3 regions of the Streptomyces sp. BL1 genome follow, and region 2 is predicted to be linked to each of the others. Evidence: riboswitches for the same ligand, from Rfam matches in the RefSeq annotation. Region 2 holds a riboswitch; each other region holds the start of a gene.
The links. A riboswitch is a leader RNA that binds a small molecule or an ion and turns the genes downstream of it on or off. The one in region 2 is predicted to bind glycine.
Positions count from the first base shown of each region.

Region 1 (6,569 bases), 6.4 Mb from region 2:
TCGCCGGAGGACTTCGGCTCCAGCAGCCAGTGACGGTGCCGGCGGACGGCCGGTCCGGAAGCGTTCCGACAGTGCGCCCGGAGGCCATCCGAGCAGAACTTCCCCGTATGAACGCGCACGAAACCACACGTCGGGTGATTATCACTCGGGGTGCTGAGTGTGGCGATCGTTGACGCACCCGGAGTGACTGCCTACCTTCAAGTGGGCAAGTTCCGGGGGTGACTCGGGATGTGACGGACGGAGGTCGGCGTGAGTAGCACCGGCGGCGACGGCATGGCAGCTGACGGCTCCACGCCGCTCCCGGGAAGCGCGGCCCCGGCCGCCGCGCACCCCGCGCCTGCCGCGCCCGACCAGCCTTCCGTGCTGGTCGGATACCGCGGCCCCACGGCCTGTTCGGCGGCCGGCATCACGTACCGCCAGTTGGACTACTGGGCGCGTACGGGGCTCGTGGAGCCCAGCATCCGCTCGGCCGTGGGCTCGGGGAGCCAGCGGCTCTACAGCTTCCGCGACGTGGTCGTGCTGAAGATCGTCAAGCGGCTGCTGGACACCGGGGTCTCACTGCAGAACATCCGGGCCGCCGTGCAGCACCTGCGGGCCGGTGGCACGGCCGATCTGGCGCAGATGACGCTGATGAGCGACGGCGCGACGGTCTACGAGTGCTCCTCGCCCGACGAGGTGGTGGATCTGCTGCAGGGGGGCCAGGGCGTCTTCGGGATCGCGGTCGGCGTGGTCTGGAAGGACGTCGAGGGGGCGCTCTCGCAGCTGCACGGTGAGTGCGTAGACAGCGGCGAGACGATCGTGCGGGACCACCCGGAGGACGAGCTGGCCAGGCGGCGCAACCGGGCCGGATGACGGCCCGCGGGCGCGCCGGGCGGGATTGTCAGTGCCGTGCGGCACCATCGGTGACGTGAGAGGCGCACCGACGATCCTGCATCTCGACATGGATGCGTTCTACGCCGCTGTGGAGCAGGCGGCGAAGCCGAGCCTGCGCGGAAAGCCCGTGATCGTCGGCGGGCTGGGTCCGCGCGGTGTGGTGGCCACCGCTTCGTACGAGGCGCGGGTCTTCGGCGCGCGCTCGGCGATGCCCATGGCGCAGGCGCGCAAGCTGTGCCCCAACGCCGCTTATCTGACACCGAGGTTCGGGCTCTACCGTCAGGTCAGCGATGTGGTCATGGAGCTGCTGCGCGAGCTGTCGCCACTGGTCGAACCGCTCAGCCTGGACGAGGCGTTCGTCGATCTGGAGGCGGCCGGCACGGTGCGTCCCGACGCGACGCCGGAGGAGGCCAGGGAGGTCGGGGAGGAGCTGCGCCGGGCCATCCGGAAGGCGACGGGGTTGGCCGGTTCGGTGGGTCTGGCCGGCTCCAAGATGCTCGCGAAGATCGGTTCGGAGGAGGCCAAGCCGGACGGTCTGGTGCTCATACGGCCCGGTGAGGAACGGGAGTTGCTCGCTCCGATGACGGTGCGGACGCTGCCGGGCGTCGGTCCGGCGACGGCGGAGACCCTGCGGCGCTCGGGGATCACCACCATCGGGGAGACGGCCGAGGCGGGGGAGGCGGAGCTGCTGCGGCTGCTGGGCAAGGCGCACGGCACGGCGCTGTACACGATGGCCAACGGCTATGACGACCGTCCCGTGGTCGCCGAGCGGGACGCCAAGTCGGTGTCGGTGGAGGACACCTTCGATGTCGACCTGACCGACCGTACGCAGGTGCAGCTGGAGGTCTCACGGCTCGCGGACCGGTGCGTGAAGCGGTTGCGGGAGGCGGGGCGCTCCGGCAGGACGGTGGTGATCAAGGTGCGCAGCTACGACTTCTCCACGCTGACCCGCTCCGAGACGCTGCGCGGGCCGACCGACGACCCCGGCGTCGTGCGGGAGGCCGCGGCCCGGCTGATCGACGGTGTGGACACCACGGCGGGTGTGCGGCTGCTGGGGGTGGGCGTGAGCGGGCTGGCCGACTTCACACAGGAGGATCTGTTCGCGCAGGCCGCGGAGGGGGCCGAGGAGGCGCGGCGGATGCGGCGGATGGTGGGGGCCGAGGCGGAGCCGGGGGAGGAGGACCCGGACGAGGAGGATCAGAGCGCCGCGGCGCCGGCCGTCGTGGAGGAGGAGATACCCGCGGTGCGGCGGTGGCTGCCGGGCCTGGACGTCCGGCACACCGAGTACGGGCCGGGCTGGGTGCAGGGCAGCGGCGTGGGGCGTGTCACCGTGCGTTTCGAGCGACCCGGCGATCCCCCCGGCCGGGTAAGGACGTTCACCGTCGACGACCCCTGTCTCGAGCCGGCCGAGCCGCTTCCGCCGGCGCCGATGAGCGGCGCGGATCAGCTCTCCGAGCCCGCTATCCGGCCGAAGTCCCGGTCCGGGGACGGGGCGGCGCCCTCGCCGACGGCGGGGACGTCGAGTCCGTAGTGGTGGTAGAGCTGGAGTTCCTGGGCGGGCGAGAGGTGCCGGCCGACGCCGAAGTCGGGCGCGTCCTTGATGAGTGCGCGGGCGAAGGGGACACGGAGCGTCTCGTCCACGACGCTGCTGGGTTCGAGGGGGACGAACGCGTCGCGGCTGAAGATTCCGGTGCGGACCGCGGCCCACTCCGGTTCGCCGGTGGCGTCGTCGAGATACACCTCGTCCACGGTGCCGATCTTCGTGCCGTGGGTGTCGAACGCCTTGCGGCCGATCAGGCTCCGCGGATCGATTTCGGTCTGCACGGTCCCTCCAATAGGTCGCAACTGCTCCATCGGGATCCTCTGGGGCGGTAGTACAACGAAAAGGCACTTTTCGGTTGTTGGCCACTCGGGCGCAGGCCTGGTTCCCACTGATTACCTCGCTGGTAGGCTCGGAAACGGCTGTCGACCCCACGCGGGAGAGTCCTCGGTGGAGCGTGTGTGCCGGGGACGCCGAAGGAGCAACTCCTCCCCGGAATCTCTCAGGCTCACGTACCGCGTGGACGAGGCCACTCTGGAAAGCAGGGCGGGCCGCGGACGAGTGCCGGAGCCCCTCCTCACCGACGGTGTAAGCCGGGCCGGCCGAGCACAGCCGGCGGGACCGGTGAATCTCTCAGGTGGAGATGACAGAGGGGGAGGCCGTCAGGGCACCCGTGCGTGGTGTCCCTTCGAAGGTCGCAGAGACCAGGAGGCCTCCGCAGATGACTGCCAACCGCATCCCCCTCGCCGAGCTGGAGCGCGGCACACCGTTCGAGCGTCGGCACATCGGGCCCGACACCGGGGCCCAGGCCAAGATGCTCGCCCAGGTCGGATACGGCTCCCTCGACGAACTCACCGCCGCCGCCGTGCCGGACGTCATCAAGAGCGCCGGCGCGCTGCGGCTTCCTGATGCCCGCAGCGAGGCCGAGGTACAGGCCGAGCTGCGCGAGCTGGCCGGCCGCAACGACGTGCTGCACCCCATGATCGGGCTTGGCTACTACGGCACTTACACACCGCCGGTGGTGCTGCGCAATGTGATGGAGAACCCCGCCTGGTACACGGCGTACACCCCGTACCAGCCGGAGATCTCGCAGGGCAGGCTCGAGGCCCTGCTCAACTTCCAGACTGTCGTGGCCGATCTGACCGGTCTGCCCACTTCCAACTCCTCACTGCTGGACGAACCGACCGCCGCCGCCGAGGCGATGGCGATGTCCCGGCGCGTGGGCAAGGTCAAGCAGGGCGTGTACCTGGTCGATTCGGACTGCCTGCCGCAGACCGTCGCCGTCATCCAGACCCGCGCCGAACCCACGGGTGTCGAGGTCGTCGTCGCCGACCTGAGCGAGGGCATTCCGGACGGGATCGCCGAGCGTGGCGTGTTCGGCATGCTGCTGCAGTACCCGGGTGCCTCGGGCGCCGTGCGTGATTACCGTGCCGTCATCGAGCAGGCGCACGAGCTCGGCGCGGTGGTCACCGTCGCCGCCGACCTGCTGTCGCTCACGCTGCTCACGTCGCCCGGCGAGCTGGGTGCCGACATCGCCGTCGGCAGCAGCCAGCGCTTCGGTGTCCCCATGGGCTTCGGCGGCCCGCACGCGGGATACATGTCGGTGCACGACAAGTTCGCGCGCAGCCTGCCCGGCCGCCTCGTGGGCGTCTCCAAGGACGAGGACGGCAGCCAGGCGTACCGGCTGGCGCTGCAGACGCGCGAGCAGCACATCCGCCGGGAGAAGGCGACCAGCAACATCTGCACCGCGCAGGTGCTGCTCGCCGTGATGGCCGGGCTGTACGCCGTCCACCACGGGCCCGAGGGACTGGCCGCCATCGCCCGCCGTACGCACCGGTTCGCGACGCTGCTGGACGCCGGGCTGCGGCAGGGCGGTGTGGAGACCGTGCACGGCGCGTTCTTCGACACCGTGACCGCGCGGGTGCCGGGCCGGGCCGCCGATGTCGTGGAGCGGGCCCGCCAGGAGGGCGTCAACCTCCGCCTGGTGGACGCCGATCACGTCGGCATCTCCTGTGACGAGACGACGGCGCGGGAGCAACTGAGCGCCGTGTGGAGCGCGTTCGGGGTCGAGGCCGACATCGAGCAGCTGGACGGGGCGACCGAGGACGTGCTGCCCGAGGGGCTGCTGCGGCAGGACGAGTACCTGACGCACCCGGTCTTCCACGAGCACCGTTCCGAGACGGCCCTGCTGCGCTACCTGCGCAAGCTCGCCGACCGCGACTACGCGCTGGACCGCGGCATGATCCCGCTCGGTTCCTGCACGATGAAGCTGAACGGCACCACGGAGATGGAGCCGGTCACCTGGCCGGAGTTCGGCGCGCTGCACCCCTTCGCGCCCGCCGCGCAGGCCGGCGGCTACCTGACGCTGATCGGGGAGCTGGAGGACCGGCTGGCGGAGATCACCGGATACGACAAGGTCTCGCTGCAGCCCAACGCCGGTTCCCAGGGCGAGCTCGCCGGGCTGCTGGCCGTACGCGCCTTCCACCGCGCCAACGGCGACGACCAGCGCACCGTGTGCCTGATCCCGTCCTCGGCGCACGGCACCAACGCGGCCAGCGCCGTGATGGCGGGGATGAAGGTCGTCGTCGTCAAGACGAGCGAGAACGGCGACGTCGAACTGGACGACCTGCACGCCAAGATCGAGAAGCACGGCGACGAACTGGCCGTCCTGATGGTCACCTACCCCTCCACGCACGGGGTGTTCGAGGAGCACATCAGCGACATCTGCGCGAGCGTGCACGAGGCGGGCGGCCAGGTGTACGTCGACGGCGCGAACCTCAACGCGCTGGTGGGCGTGGCCCGTCCGGGCAAGTTCGGTGCCGACGTGTCGCACCTGAACCTGCACAAGACCTTCTGCATCCCGCACGGCGGGGGCGGTCCCGGTGTCGGCCCGATCGGCGTGCGCGAGCACCTCGCCCCGTACCTGCCCAGCCACCCGCTGCAGCCCGAGGCGGGCCCCTCGGAGACGGGCATCGGCCCGATCTCCGGCGCGCCGTGGGGCTCGGCCGGCATCCTGCCGATCTCCTGGGCGTACCTGCGGCTGATGGGCGCCGACGGGCTGCGGCGTGCCACGCAGGTCGCGGTGCTCGGCGCCAACTACATCGCCAAGCGCCTGGAGCCGCACTACCCGGTCCTGTACACGGGGCCGAACGGTCTGGTCGCGCACGAGTGCATCATCGACGTCCGGCCGCTGACCAAGCAGACCGGAGTGAGCATCGACGATGTCGCCAAGCGGCTGATCGACTACGGCTTCCACGCGCCGACCATGTCGTTCCCGGTCGCCGGGACGCTGATGATCGAGCCGACGGAGAGCGAGGACCTGGCGGAGCTGGACCGCTTCTGCGAGGCGATGATCGCGATTCGCGCGGAGATCGAGAAGGTCGGCCAGGGTGAGTGGCCCGCGGACGACAACCCGCTGCGCAACGCGCCGCACACCGCGGCGCACCTGGCGCGGGACTGGGAGCACCCGTACGGGCGCGAGGAGGCGGCCTTCCCGGCCGGTGTCGAGGCCTCCGACAAGTACTGGCCGCCGGTGCGCCGGATCGACGGCGCGTTCGGTGACCGGAACCTGGTCTGCTCGTGCCCGCCGGTGGAGGAGTACGACGGCTGAGTGAGCCGGTGCCGGGGTCTGCGGGCCCCGGCACGTGTCAGGGCCGGTGCGGCGAATCGCCGTGCCGGCCCTGGTCGTTGCGGTCGTGCTGTGTTGCGGTCCTGCTGTGAGTAGCTGTGTTGCGGTCGTGCTGTGAGTGGCTGTGTGTTGTGCGCGGCTGTGCTGTGCAGCTCGGTTGGCTGCGGGTGCGCCGTGCCTCAGGCGGCCCTGGCGATGTGCTGGGTACCGAGCGGCTTGTGGGGCGCGATGACCCGGCCGTCCGGGAGCAGCTCACCCGTGTCCTCGAAAAGAAGAACGCCATTGCACAGCAGACTCCAGCCCTGTTCCGGGAAGTGAGCCACCGGATGGGCGGCCTCCCGGTCGGCGGATTCTGCGTTCGGGCACGGTGGCTGGTGCTGGCACATTGTCGGTTTCGTCTTCCGTCGTGTGGTGGTCTCTGTCCTGCGGCTTGTCATGGACTCCATGGCCGCCCCCCGTTGTTGACTCGGTCCCCAGTGTTCCCCCACGGGGTCGATTCCGCAGGGATTTCGGCACAGCTCCCCTCAC
Region 1 is NZ_JBXYWZ010000002.1:1,111,895-1,118,463, reverse strand. Features, by position in the region: gene AC3AGO_RS05195 (bifunctional nuclease family protein) at 1-33, shown strand, start outside; gene AC3AGO_RS05190 (MerR family transcriptional regulator) at 274-852, shown strand; gene AC3AGO_RS05185 (DNA polymerase IV) at 908-2,404, shown strand; gene AC3AGO_RS05180 (PRC-barrel domain-containing protein) at 2,317-2,697, opposite strand; glycine riboswitch at 2,840-2,941, shown strand; glycine riboswitch at 2,943-3,070, shown strand; gene gcvP (aminomethyl-transferring glycine dehydrogenase) at 3,135-6,023, shown strand; gene AC3AGO_RS05170 (DUF5999 family protein) at 6,221-6,427, opposite strand.
Region 1: it holds a riboswitch for glycine, as region 2 does, so the genes downstream of both, gcvP (aminomethyl-transferring glycine dehydrogenase) here and AC3AGO_RS33010 (trimeric intracellular cation channel family protein) in region 2, are expected to answer to the same signal.

Region 2 (6,569 bases):
CGCTGAGCGGCACCCTGCAGAACGTCGCCGTCCTGGACATGGACGGCACGCTGCTCCGCGGCTCCCTCGCGGGCCGTATGGTGCGGAAACTGGCAGCGTCCGGACGGTGCGACGAGCACGCCATGCGCGCGGCTCGGACCGCGCTCCGTCGCTACAGTCTAGACGGCGCCCACGCGGCAGCCGGCGCACAGGACAGCAGCAGACATCTGGGCGAGACAGTACGCGGACTGTGTGCCGCTTTCACCGCCGAACTGGCCTGGCAGGTCTGGGAGGAGGCACGCGAGGACCTCCACCATTTCGCCCGTCCCCTGGTGGACCTGCTGCACGCGCGCGGGCTGTCCACACTCCTCATCACCGGATGCTTCGACCCGTTGGCGCAGGCCGCCGCGGCGGACCTGGGGATCTCCGCCGCGCGCGGCGCGGTCGCCGAGGTGGCGGACGGCCGGCACACGGGAGCGTTCCTCCGCTTCCCGGCGCTGCCCGGCGGCAAGTACGCCGCACTGCGGGAGGCCGTCGGCGAGGAACACCCCACCGCCGGCCCCGCGTTGGCGCTCGGCAACTCGACGGGAGACGCCGAGCTCCTCTCCCGGGCCGCCCTGCCGATCGCCTTCCGGCCCACCCCCGCACTGCTGTGCCGGGCCCGGCACGAGGGCTGGCACATCACCGGCCCGGACGACGTCCTGGCAACCACCCGCGCCCTGCTGACCCGCCACTCGCCCCCGGCCGGCGGTCAGTTGAGCACCGGCACACGAGTGGAGGGCCCAGCCCCCGTACGGCGCGGCCCGTAGCTCCGTCACCCGTCGAGCACGGCCAGGTCGAGCTGACGCAGGCGCGCGGGGTCGGCGATCACTTCGTACGCGGCGATCCGGTCGCCCTCGACGTGGACGGTAAGGCAGAGCAGCAGCCGTCCGTACGGGGCGACGACGAGGCCCACGGAGCCGTTCACGAGGGCCGGTGCGGCGAACTGGGCGTTCCCCGTGAGCAGTACGGTCTCCTCCGCCACGGCCCGCGCACCCCGGATCTCGGTGGCGGCGCCCGCCGGCAGGGTGGCGGGGTCGGCGCGGCGTACGACGTCGGGGGCCAGCACGGTGAGCAGCGCGGTCAGATCGCCGCCGCGTGCGGCGGCGAGGAATGCGTCGACGACGTGCCGCTGCCGGTCGAGTCCGGGACCGCCCGCCGCGGGAGTGCCGCGGACCTTGTGGCGGGCGCGGCTGGCGAGCTTCTTGGCAGCGTCGGGGGTACGGTCCACGATCGGCGCGATCCCGTCGAACGGGACGGCGAACATGTCGTGCAGTACGAACGCGACCCGTTCGGCCGGTACGAGCGTGTCCAGGACCACGAGCAGCGCCCGGCCCACCGAGTCGACCAGCAGCGCCTCCTGTTCGGGATCGGCGTCCTCACCGACGGCGTTCCCGAGCCGTTCGGACAGTTCGTCGCCCTCCAGGTCCTCGCGCCGTGACGTGCGGGAACGCAGCATGTCGAGGCACACACGGGACACCGTCGTCGTCAGCCATCCGCCCAGATTCCCAATGGCACTGCTGTCGACGCGGCTGAGCCGCAGCCACGTCTCCTGGACGGCGTCCTGTGCCTCGTTGCGCGAGCCGAGCATCCGGTAGGCGACCGCGTGCAGCCGGTTGCGATCCGCCTCGAACCGTTCCGCCAGCCGCTCGTCCTCGTCCATCTGTCACCTTTCCTCGCCGCGGTCCGTCACCTTCTTGACGGTCACCAGGACGCAGAAGTGACAGGGAGAGACCACATGACCGACATCCTCACCGACCTGCAGGTGCGCCGCCCGTCTTCCGGACGGGCGTCCGTGCTGCACCTCGATTCCAGCACCGCCCCCTCGCACCGTTCCGCCACCAGACAGCTGACAGAACTGTTCGCCGAAACGTGGCGGGAGCGGCACGGCTCAGCCGGCTACCGGTACCGGGATCTGGCCGCCGGCCCCGTGCCCCCTGTGGGGCCGGGGCTGATCTCCCTCGGGGAACGCGTGGAGCGGCAGGGCGGTGTGCCGCTCGCCGAGGTGGCGGCACTGGCCGAGAGCGCGTCCGAGGCGCGGGAGTGGGCGCTGACACTGCCGTACGTCACCGAACTGCTGGAAGCGGAGACCGTGCTGCTCGGCGTGCCGATGTACAACTTCTCGGTCCCCGCCGCCCTGAAGGCGTGGATCGAGCGGGTGTCCTTCCCCGGCGCGTTCACCGACCCGCACACCGGGGAGAGCCTGTTGTCCGGTACGCGGATCGTGCTGGTCGCGGCACGCGGCGGCGCCTACGGCCCGGGCACGCCCCGGGAACCGTTCGACTTCCAGATCCCGTACCTCCGCGCGTACTTCAGTGCGCTCGGCGTCCCCGAGGACGAACTGCACGTCGTGCACGCCGAGATGACACGCGCGGAAGACATCCCGGCTCTCGCGCCCTTTCGCGACATGGCCGCGGTCTCCCTGGCGTCGGCCCAGGACGCGGTCAGAGACCTGGCACTCCGAACGACCCGCCAACCGAGCTGACCGGGCGGCAGGGCTGAACTGCCCTCCCCGGACGGGCCGGAAGTCCCTACCGCCGCGCCGCGGGTCTCTGGCTCCCTTGCAGGATGGCGCGGCGCACAGTGCGCCCCGTCGCCCCTGGAGCAAGTGCCGACAGCGCCGAGGAAGTGTGCATGACCGCGCCGTTCCCCCGCCCCGACCGGGACGGCATGTGCGAGGAAGTCGCGCCCGCGGGCGATGGCTTGGGGCGGCAGGGACACGGGAAGCGCACACCGGGTGAGCGGTGGCGGGCGTTCCGGCACTCACCGATGTACCCCGCCACGGTGCTGATGTTCCTCATCGCAGCCGTCGCCGGGCTGCTCGCCGGTACGTACTCGTACGTGATGGCCAAGCCCGAACCGCGCATGCTGCCCGTCGCCCTCGTCGACGACTCCCCCGACGAACAGCGTTTCCTGAAGGCTCTCGACGGAGAGCTGCACGCCTCGCTCGCACCTCACCGGTACGGGAACGACGCCGCAGCCGCACGGAAGGTCAGCGAGCGCGAGGTCTACGCCGTCGTACGCGGTCACGCCGGTCCGGAGGCGCGGACCGGACCGCACACGCCGGCAGATCAGAACGCCCCGGTGGAGCTGGACGTGTCGGGCGCGTCCGGTGCCTCGGTCGCCGAAGTGCTGAGCAAGGCGGCGCCGCGGGCGGCGGAGGAAGCCGGCGTGCGGGTGCGGGTCCGCGACACCCATCCGCCGCAGAAGACGGACCCGAAGGGGATCGCACTCTTCTATATGACGTTCGCCGCCGTGATGGTGGGTTTCCTGGGCGCCGGCCAGCTGTCGGCGCACGCCGACGGCCTCACGCCCGGCGGGCGCATCGGCTTCACGGCCGGCTTCGCCGTCCTGGGCGGGCTGTGCATCTACGCGGTCGCGGACTGGTGGCTGGACGTCCTCACCATGCCGTTCCTCATCCCGTGGCTGCTGCTGTCCCTGGCGATGTTCGCGTCCGGCATGCTGTTCACGATGTTCAGCGTCCTGCTGAAGAGATGGGCGCTGCTCCCGACGTACGGGCTGGTCGTGCTGCTGGGCGCCCCGTCCTGCGGCGGCTCCGTCCCCACGGGACTGCTGCCCCGGCCGCTGGCGGCGCTCGGCTGCCGGCTTCCGCAGGGCGCGACGGTCGAGGCTCTCAGCTCCGCGGTCTACTTCCCCGGCCATCAGTCGCCGCGTCCCGTCCTCGTACTCGCCGGCTGGGCCGTTCTGTCCTGCGCCGTGTTCTGGACCTGGCGGCACCGCCACCCGGGGAAGAGACAACCTCCGGCCGGTCCGGGCGAGTTGAGGGGGCGCGCTGACATTCCGAGCGGAGACGTACGAGGGGACGCGCACGGATACGTCGCACGGTACGCGTACGGGAATCCGGCGGGGAATCCATCGGCGCGCGGAGTGGACGTCGAGCCGTGTTAGCGTAACGGCACAACAGCAGACAGGCCGTTGACCCTGTGCGGGAGAATCACGCCCTTTCGCGGCGGTGATGCCGAAGGAGCAACCCTCCCGGAATCTCTCAGGCCGGTTACCGCGCAGGAAAGGCACCTCTGAAAAGCGGCACCGCGGACTCTCCGCAGGTGCCCGCCCACGGGGCAAACCGCCAGGCCAGGCGGTGAAACTCTCAGGCTTCATGACAGAGCGGGAAAGTCCGCGCGCCGCATGCCCGCACACTCCACGTGCACGGAATGCGCCGCGCCGTCCGGCATACCCGTTCGCGAAATGGAGTCCCCGTGCGCCCCGTGCTCACCCCTGCCCGCTGCCCCGTTCCGGCAGCTCTTCCCTTTTCCGTCGCCAACTGCCCGGCGAACTGAGGGGATTGCTGCCGTGATCTTGCATGTGCTGTATCTCGTGGGCATCGCCGCATTCGCCGCCAGCGGCGTACTGGCGGCACACGAGGCGAAGATGGACTTCTTCGGCGGACTGGTGCTCGCATTCGCCGCGTCGATATCCGGCGGCACCCTGCGGGATGTTCTGTTGGACCGCCGCCCGCTCTACTGGACGCACGACTGGGTCCTGCTGGCCGTCATCGCCGGCGTCGCGGTGCTGACGAGTCTCTATCCGGCCCGGCGCCGATTCCCGCACCGCACCCTGCTGTTGGTCGACGCCCTCGGACTCGCGGTGGTCACCGTGATCGGCGCACGGGCGGCCCTGGAGGCCGGCGTCACCCCGCCCGCGGTGATCATCCTGGCGGTGCTGACCGGCGTCACGGGCGAGATCGTGCGGGACCTGCTGTGCGGGGAGAGCCCTCCGCTGCTGCTCCGCGAGGACTTCTACGCCACGGCCGCGGCGGCCGGCGCGGCCTGCTGCCTCGCCCTCGACAGCCTCGGCGTCCCCTCCACCGCCACGACGATCACCTCCGCGGCGCTGGTGTTCCTGCTGCGCACGCTCGCCATCCGGTACGGCCTCCGCCTCCCCGGCCTGCACCGCTCCCCCGCCTGACGGCAGAGGCACCCGGCCCCTCCGTACGGTTCTCATCCCCTTGCCCACAAAGGGGAGTTCGACTGATTCCAGCCAACGATGACAGCATTCCACTCGTTCGGGGGTATTGCTGGGCGGTGGAATGCCGGTAAAGTGACGGCCCATCAACTCAGGTGCATGAGTTGCCGTCTGGGCGCTTGTGGGCTTGGCGGCTGTCAACTGGGCGAAAGGAGGCCGGACATGCGTTGGACGATGAGTGCAGCACGGTGTGCGGCGTCCTTCCCGGTGCCGCCGGAATACCCCTTCGCGCGAGTCGCCGTGGGAATGGCCGGTTCCCCGCGACAGTCGCCGCCGACGCTCCCCGCATAGAGCGCAGGTCCCCGACACGCGTCCGGCCCGCAGGCTGGAGATGCACCATGACTCTCGAATCGATCGGTACATTTCTGGGCGGCCTGGGCGCCCTTGTCGCCGGAATCGCCCAGCTGATCACCGCCCTCGGCAAAAAGAAGACGCAGGACGAGGAAGACACCTGCTCCGGGGCCGACGCACCCCCCAGGATGATCTACGCATGGGCCTCCGTCTGACGCCGCACGGATACCCGGCACTCATGACCGTCACCGCCGACTGCCCCGCCCGGACCGCGTTTGCCGCACCGGCCGGGGCAGTCGCCTGCCGGTGACGACCCGGCTCCACCGCGCCCCGGCGAATCCGGCACCGTCGAACACCGCACCGCCTAGGGTCTGTTCATGACCGAAATTCTGCACCTCACCGAGCGCTCCCTGTGGGAGGCAGCGCGCGAGACTGGTACGTACGAGATGTCGGCCCGCGGCCGGACGCTGGAGGAGGTCGGCTTCATCCACGGCTCGGCGCGGCATCAACTCCCCCGTGTCGCCGAGATGCTGTACGGCGCGGGCACCCCCGCCGCCGGGGAGCTCGTCGTCCTCGTCATCGACAGCGAACGCCTGACAGTCCCCGTACGCCACGAGCCCCCGGTCCCCGGCGCCGACGAGACCTTCCCGCACATCTACGGCCCGCTGCCCGTGGACGCGGTCGTCGCCGTGGAATCGTGGACCGAGGCGGAGTCCCCGAGCCACTGAGCGGACCGAGCGCCCCCTCACACCCCCGGCAACGTGTCCTGGTCGACTTCGTGCAACGGCGGCACCGGCGCGCTGCGCAGCGCGAGCTTGTGCCGGCAGTCGGGCCCAAGGCCCCACAGGCGGGAGGCCCGGTCGCGCAGCGGCTGCCCGCACATGCGGCACAGGACGCGCCGGCCTTGCACGGGGTGACTGTCCGGAAGGGGCTCCGGCTCGGCGGATTCGGTCATGGGACGGATATACCATCCGCGGGCCTCCGCGACTCCCGCCCGTCGGGTGTCCGAGCCCGGCTACAGCGGGTGTCCACTGTCAGTTGTAGGCCGTGAGGAGGAGTACTCCCCCGGCGGTACGGAAAACCGGACCTGGCAGACGACGACACCGACCCGGTCGGAGAGTCATCGTTGGAGGTATGAACGGGACGCCCACCCTTCACCGGAGCCGGCCATGAATCCACTGGTCGCGGCCATCCTGCTGTCGCTGATATCGGCGGTGTGCTACGCCGCCGCGGCGATCATCCAGGAGCGGCTCGCCGCCACCGTCACCGTGGAA
Region 2 is NZ_JBXYWZ010000002.1:7,517,819-7,524,387, reverse strand. Features, by position in the region: gene AC3AGO_RS33030 (HAD family hydrolase) at 1-788, shown strand, start outside; gene AC3AGO_RS33025 (sigma-70 family RNA polymerase sigma factor) at 794-1,681, opposite strand; gene AC3AGO_RS33020 (FMN-dependent NADH-azoreductase) at 1,757-2,503, shown strand; gene AC3AGO_RS33015 (ABC transporter permease) at 2,653-3,927, shown strand; glycine riboswitch at 3,956-4,049, shown strand; glycine riboswitch at 4,051-4,155, shown strand; gene AC3AGO_RS33010 (trimeric intracellular cation channel family protein) at 4,333-4,947, shown strand; gene AC3AGO_RS33005 (hypothetical protein) at 5,343-5,510, shown strand; gene AC3AGO_RS33000 (DUF952 domain-containing protein) at 5,673-6,023, shown strand; gene AC3AGO_RS32995 (DUF6011 domain-containing protein) at 6,041-6,250, opposite strand; gene AC3AGO_RS32990 (DMT family transporter) at 6,465-6,569, shown strand, end outside.

Region 3 (6,569 bases), 4.8 Mb from region 2:
GTGGAGTTCGGAGTCGACGGCGGCGGCGACGTCCGGGTCCACCTCGTGGAGAGAGCTGTTCAGAAGCGACATGGATCCATCCCTGATGGCGCGCGTCACGGCGCGGTAGTGACGGGCAGAGCAGTAGGCGTACAGCCTGGGTTCCCGGCCTCGGGCGGCTCAGGCTCCCTTGGCGAAGGCGGTGTACTCGTCGGCGGACAGCAGGTCGTCCGGCTCGTCGGTGACCTTCACCTTGAACAGCCAACCGCCCTCGAAGGGGGCGGAGTTCACCAGCGCCGGGTCGTCCACCACGTCCTGGTTGGTCTCGGTGACCTCACCGGTGACCGGTGCGTACAGGTCGCTGACCGACTTGGTGGACTCCAGCTCGCCGCAGGGCTCGCCCGCGGTCACCGAGTCGCCTACCTCAGGGAGCTGGACGAAGACCACGTCGCCGAGCGCGTCGGCGGCGTGGGACGTGATGCCGACCGTCGAGACGCCGTCCGCGGCGTCCGACAGCCACTCGTGCTCCTTGCTGTAGCGCAGCTGCTGGGGGTTGCTCATGGTGCGATTCTCCTGGATGAGAGGTGTGCAAAGGAAAACGGTCAGGTCAGGTGGGATGAGACCCACAGTCCGTGGCCGGGAGGTTTAGACGCCGGGTGATGCTCCGCGGGGCTCAGCGCTGCCTCTTGTAGAAGGGGAGGGCCACCACTTCGTACGGCTCGTGGCTGCCCCGGATGTCCACGGCGACGCCCTCCGTCCCGGGCTCCGCACGGGCCGCGTCCACGTATGCGATCGCGATCGGCTTGCCCAGGGTGGGGGACGGGGCACCGGAGGTGACCTCGCCGATGACCGTACCGTCACCGGCCGACACCACCGGGTAACCGGCGCGGGGGACGCGGCGGCCCTCGGCGATCAGGCCGACCAGCTTCCGCGGCGGTGCCTTCTCGGCACGCTCGGCGGCGGCCTCCAGTGGTTCGCGGCCCACGAAACGGCCGCCGTTGGTCTCCTTCTCGAACTTCACCGTCCGGCCGAGCCCCGCGTCGAACGGGGTGGTGGCGGTGGACAGTTCGTGTCCGTACAGCGGCATGCCCGCTTCGAGCCGCAGCGTGTCCCGGCAGCTCAGCCCGCACGGGGTGAGGCCCGCGCCCTCGCCGGCCGCGGTCACCGCCTCCCACACGGCGACGGCGTCGGCGGGGGCGACGAAGAGCTCGAAGCCGTCCTCGCCGGTGTATCCGGTACGGGCGATCAGCGCGTCCTTGCCCGCGACGGTGCCGGGCAGGCCCGCGTAGTACTTCAGGCCCTCCAGGTCCGCGTCGGTCAGCCCCTTCAGGCTGTGCTTGCCTTGAAGGATCCCGGCGGCCTCCGGGCCCTGGACGGCGATCAGCGCGTACGCGTCCCGGTCGTCCCGCACCTCCGCGCCCGCGAAGCCGGCCGAGCGTTCGGTGAGCGCGTCCAGCACCACCTGGGAGTTGGCGGCGTTCGCGACGACCATGAAGGTCTGCTCACCGGTGCGGTAGACGATCAGGTCGTCGAGGATGCCGCCGTTCTCGTCACAGATCATCGTGTAACGGGCGCGGCCCACGGCGAGCTTGGAGAGATTGCCGATGAGCGCGTAGTCGAGCAGCTCGGCGGCCTGCGCGCCCGTGATGGTGATCTCGCCCATGTGGGAGAGGTCGAACAGGCCCGCGCGGCTGCGCACGGCGTTGTGCTCGTCACGCTCGCTGCCGTACCGCAGCGGCATGTCCCAGCCCGCGAAGTCGGTCATCGTCGCGCCGAGCGCGCGATGTGTCGCGTCGAGGGCCGTCCTGCGAGGGGCGGGCGGATTTTCGCTCATGATCAGGCTCCCGGTCATGGGGGACGTGAGTGTCCTCCCCATCTGTCATCGGAACCTGAGAGGTTCGCCCGTGTCCCGTGAGCTTCGGAACGGAGCTTGCACCTTGGGTGGAGCCGGCGCCTCTGCAGCTCGCAGCGGCGGCGGCCCGCTTTTCAGATCTGCCTCACCCTGCGCGGTATCGGGGCCTGAGAGATTCAAGGGAGGAACTTGCTCCTTCGGCGCCCACGTCCTTCTTCTTCAGGACGGGGACTCTCCCGCGCGGGCTCAATCGGCCGGTATGGAGTTGGCGTGCACATCATGGCACGTTCGCGCCGTCTGCGGTCCCCCCGGCCGTACGGCATTCCACAGCACTTCGCGGCAGGTCCGCCCGGAGCGGACGGCCGCATGTCACGGGTGTGTACGGACACATGTCCCGGACCCGCCGCGCCTTGAATCGCATTACCGTTCCTTGACACTCTCGGGGAAAGCCGCGACGAGCGGTCCGAGCCGGGGAGGGCGATCGGGTGGCAAGCCTGCGCAGCGCGTACGTCGCGGTGAGCGCGACGGTGACGGGAAACGGCACGGGCGCCGGAGCGGGCACGGCCGTGCCCGCGCAGCGGTGCGCGCCGGTTCCCGCGCCCGCGCCCGCCGTGGAGGAACGGGACCTGCGCGGCACCGCGCCGGGCGGCACCCTGCGGTTCGCCGCCGGTGACCGGGTCGTGGTCTCCGGACTGCCCGGCAGCGGCAAGTCGACGCTGATGCGGCGCGCGGTAGCGCTCGGCGACACGGTGCGCCGCATCGACTCCCAGGACGTGCGCGAGCGCTGGGACCGCGGAATGCCGCGCTGGATGCCGTACGGGCTGTACCGGCCCTTTGTCAGGATTGCCCATTTCGCCGGTCTCCGGGGCGCGTTGACCTCCGGCGCGAGTGTCGTCGTGCACGACTGCGGTACGCAGAGCTGGGTGCGCAACTGGGTGGCGCGGGACACCCGGCGCCGGGGTGGGGGCCTGCATCTGGTGCTCCTCGACGTGCCGCCCGGCCTCGCCCTGGAGGGGCAGGCGGCGCGGGGGCGCGGGGTGTCCGGCTACGCCTTCGTACGTCACCGGCGCGCCGTCGCCCGCCTGGTGACGGCCGCCGAGGAGGGGACACTGCCGTCGGGCGTCACCTCGGTGACGCTGCTGGACCGGGAGGCCGCGGCCTCGCTGGCGGCCATCACCTTCGAATGAGGGCCGGCGTCTGCGCATGAGGGCCGGCGTCTGCGCATGAGGGCCGGGCGCGGGGCACCCCGCGCCCGGGGCGAGGACCGGCCAACAGGGCCGGAAACGCCTCCGATTAGGGTGGCCGCATGAGCATCCCGCAGGACTTCGGCCCAGGCCACGGCGGAGGCTGGCCCGGCAACGAGCTGGAAGAGGCCCTCGCGGCCTCACTCGCCGTCTCCTCCGCGGGCGGCCGGCTGCTGGAGGTGCTCGGCCGCAGCAGCCTCTGGGTGCCGCTGCCCGAAGGCGGCGGTCCGCAGAGCCCGAATCTGGACCTGCCGACGATCGAACTGGGCGGCGCGGCGTACGTCCCCGTCTTCAGCTCCGAGCAGCAGTTCCTCCAGGTGGTCGGCTCCCACATGGACTTCAGCATCGCGCCCGCGCGGGAGTTCGCGCGCGGTCTGCCCCCGCAGGTCGGGATCGCGGTGAACCCGGAGGGCGCCGTCGGCATCCCGCTGCCGCCCGAGGTGGTGGCGGAGCTGTGCAAGAACACCCCCGACGAGCAGGCCGCGTGGGGCGTGGCCCGCGGTGCGCGGGTGCGGCTCTTCGAACCGGACTGGCAGGAGGAGCCCGGGGAGTTCCTCGCCGCGGTGGCCGGCGAACTCGCCGTGCTGGGTCCCGTACGCACCGCGCGGCGTGCCCTCGCCAGCAGCGAGGGCGATCCCCCTGCGCTGTTCATCGGGGTCGAACTCGACCTCCTCGACCCCGAGGCCCGGCAGGCCGCGCACGACGCGCTGGGGCGGGCGCTGGGCAGGGTGGCCGTCAAGTGGCCCGTCCAGATGGTGCTGTTGGACGCGTCCCGGGATCCGGTGGCGGACTGGATGCGGCACTGCGTACGCCCGTTCTACTCGCGCGAGCACACCTGACGGGCGTACCGGCCGAAACGGAAGCGCCGAGTCGGCGGCGACGTGTCGTACCGGGCTCTTAAGCTGGAGAGATGACGGGGCGCGTCCGTACGCGAGTGCGGGCGCATGGTGAGCGAAGCAGAAGAAGGGCGGCTACGTGAGCGCGGGAGGAAGCGTCGAGCAGCTGCTGCAGCAGGTGTCGCCCGGCCGGTTCGACACCTACGAGGCACTGCTGAACGCGCTCACCGGGGCAGAGGTGTGGATGCTCCTGTGGACCGGCCAGGCCGGCTCGCCCGACGCGCAGTACGGAAACATGGAGGTCGGCGGGTACGGCTACGCGCCCTGTGTCACCTCGGCCCAGGAGCTCGCCGTCTCCGGCTGGAACCGGGCGCACGAGGTCGTCACGGGCCGGGAGATCGCGACGGCTCTCTTCCCCGAGCGCTGGGGCATCTGGCTGAATCCGCACGCTCCCGGCGGCGGCGTCGGCATCCCCTGGCTCGATCTGCGCCGGGTCGCCGGCGGCCTGGACCGGCTGCCCGCCGGACCGCTGCGCATCTCCGAACCGGCCCTGGACGTCCCGCAGTTCTACGCCCAGCTCACGCACTCCGCGCACCGTACGCCCGCCGTCCGTTCGCTGCGCCGCTGCTGGGTGCAGCCGGCGCTGGGCACGGCGTATCTCGCCATCGGCCTCGATCTGTACGACAACGGGCAGCAGGCCGTGGAGTCGGTGCGGGAGATGATGCGCCAGTCGGTCGCCTCGGTGCCCGCCGGGCTGCCCGTCTCCAGCGTCTCCATGGCCGACGACTACGACCCGGTCGCGATGTGGCTGCGGCGCAACTCCCGGCCATTCTTCGACCGTGACGCCCCGGCAGGTGCCGCCGCCCCGCAGGGCACAGGACCCGGCAACGGATACGGCTACCCCCAGGCGTACTGAGCCGCCGCGCGGGCTGCCGCGCGAGGTCGTGCCGGCTGTGCGGCGGGCTCGTGCCGGCGGTGCGGAAGTGCCATTCCAGCCGTACCGAAACGGTGCATAACTCCCCATCGGTGACCGCTGTCCGCCAACTCCCGTCCGTATAACGGAAGCTGGTTCAGCACATCACGGTTGCGCAACCTTTCCCCGCCAGGCCTGGCGGGTGATCCGCGCCACGTTGAAGACTCCCGAGCCATGAGGCCGTCGGCCTTGTGTACGAACTGCTTGCTTGCGCTCTGGCCGCCAACCGGCGGCAGCTGGGGGCCGGTCACCACCGGCCGGGAGGAGTTCTCACTGCGATGACGGCACCACTCCACGAGCCGACTCCGGTATCCGATTCCTCGGGTGCCGAGGCCGCGGCGCTGGCATCGAAGTCCGCGGTGGAGGGCCGCTCACTCGGCCGCATCGCGTGGACCCGGCTGAAGCGCGACAAGCTCGCCCTGGCCGGCGGCGTGGTGGTGGTGCTCCTGGTGCTCGTGGCGGTCTTCGCGCCGGTCATCGTGGGCCTGCTGGGCCACCCGCCGAACGAGTACCACGAGGACAAGATCGACCCGCTGACCAGCACGCCGATCGGCGCCTTCGGCGGCATCAGCTGGGACTTCCTCTTCGGCGTCGAACCGGTCAACGGCCGCGACGTGTTCAGCCGCGTCGTCTACGGAGCCCGCGTCTCGCTGCTGGTGGGCTTCCTCGCCGCGATCGTCGCGGTGGGGCTCGGCACCGTCCTGGGCACCATCGCCGGCTACTTCGGCGGCTGGATCGACGCCCTGATCAGCCGGGTGATGGACATGCTGCTGTCCTTCCCGCAGCTGCTGTTCGCCATCGCGCTGGTCTCCGTGGTCCCCAACGAGCTGTTCGGACTGGGCGGTTCGGGGCTGCGGATCGGGGTGCTGGTCACCGTGATCGGGCTGTTCGGCTGGCCGTACATCGGGCGCATCGTGCGCGGTCTGACGCTGTCGCTGCGCGAGCGGGAGTACGTCGAGGCCGCGCGGAGCCTCGGTGCCGGGCGGACGTACATCCTCTTCAAGGAACTGGTGCCCAACCTGGTCGCACCGATCACCGTCTACATGACGCTGATGATCCCGACCAACATCCTCACCGAGGCCGCGCTCAGCTTCCTCGGTGTCGGCGTCAAGCCTCCGACGGCGTCGTGGGGACAGATGCTGTCCACCGCGATCAAGACGTACGAGGCCGACCCCATGTTCATGATCATCCCGGGTTCGGCGATCTTCGTGACCGTTCTGGCGTTCAACCTCTTCGGCGACGGCGTGCGCGATGCCCTCGATCCGAAGGGCTCCCGCTGATGCGGGATTCCTGCGGCTGTTCCGGCTGTTACGGCTGCCCACGCCGCCGCAGTCCGGCATCTCGAACCCCGGCCCCGCGGCAACCAGCCCGGGCCGTGACCCACACGGAGGATGCGAGATCGTGACAACTCATCGCTCGGCGAAGCGCAAACAGGCCGCCGGCGCGGCCATGGTGGTCGCGGCTCTGCTGTCCACCGCGGCGTGCGGCGGAGGCGGCGGGGACGAGGACGACAAGGCCGGCCCCGGCTACGACAAGGCCAACTCCAAGGTGCTGAACGCCTCTTCGAAGAAGGGCGGGACGCTCAAGTACATCGGCACCCAGGACGCCGACTCCTGGGACCCGCAGCGCGGCTACTACGGCTTCATGTGGGACTACGCGCGTTACTACACACGCACCCTGATCAC
Region 3 is NZ_JBXYWZ010000002.1:2,751,619-2,758,187, reverse strand. Features, by position in the region: gene glyA (serine hydroxymethyltransferase) at 1-72, opposite strand, end outside; gene gcvH (glycine cleavage system protein GcvH) at 160-540, opposite strand; gene gcvT (glycine cleavage system aminomethyltransferase GcvT) at 653-1,813, opposite strand; glycine riboswitch at 1,977-2,080, opposite strand; gene AC3AGO_RS12060 (AAA family ATPase) at 2,317-3,018, shown strand; gene AC3AGO_RS12055 (enhanced serine sensitivity protein SseB) at 3,138-3,914, shown strand; gene AC3AGO_RS12050 (enhanced serine sensitivity protein SseB C-terminal domain-containing protein) at 4,051-4,827, shown strand; gene AC3AGO_RS12045 (ABC transporter permease) at 5,163-6,164, shown strand; gene AC3AGO_RS12040 (ABC transporter substrate-binding protein) at 6,286-6,569, shown strand, end outside.
Region 3: it holds a riboswitch for glycine, as region 2 does, so the genes downstream of both, gcvT (glycine cleavage system aminomethyltransferase GcvT) here and AC3AGO_RS33010 (trimeric intracellular cation channel family protein) in region 2, are expected to answer to the same signal.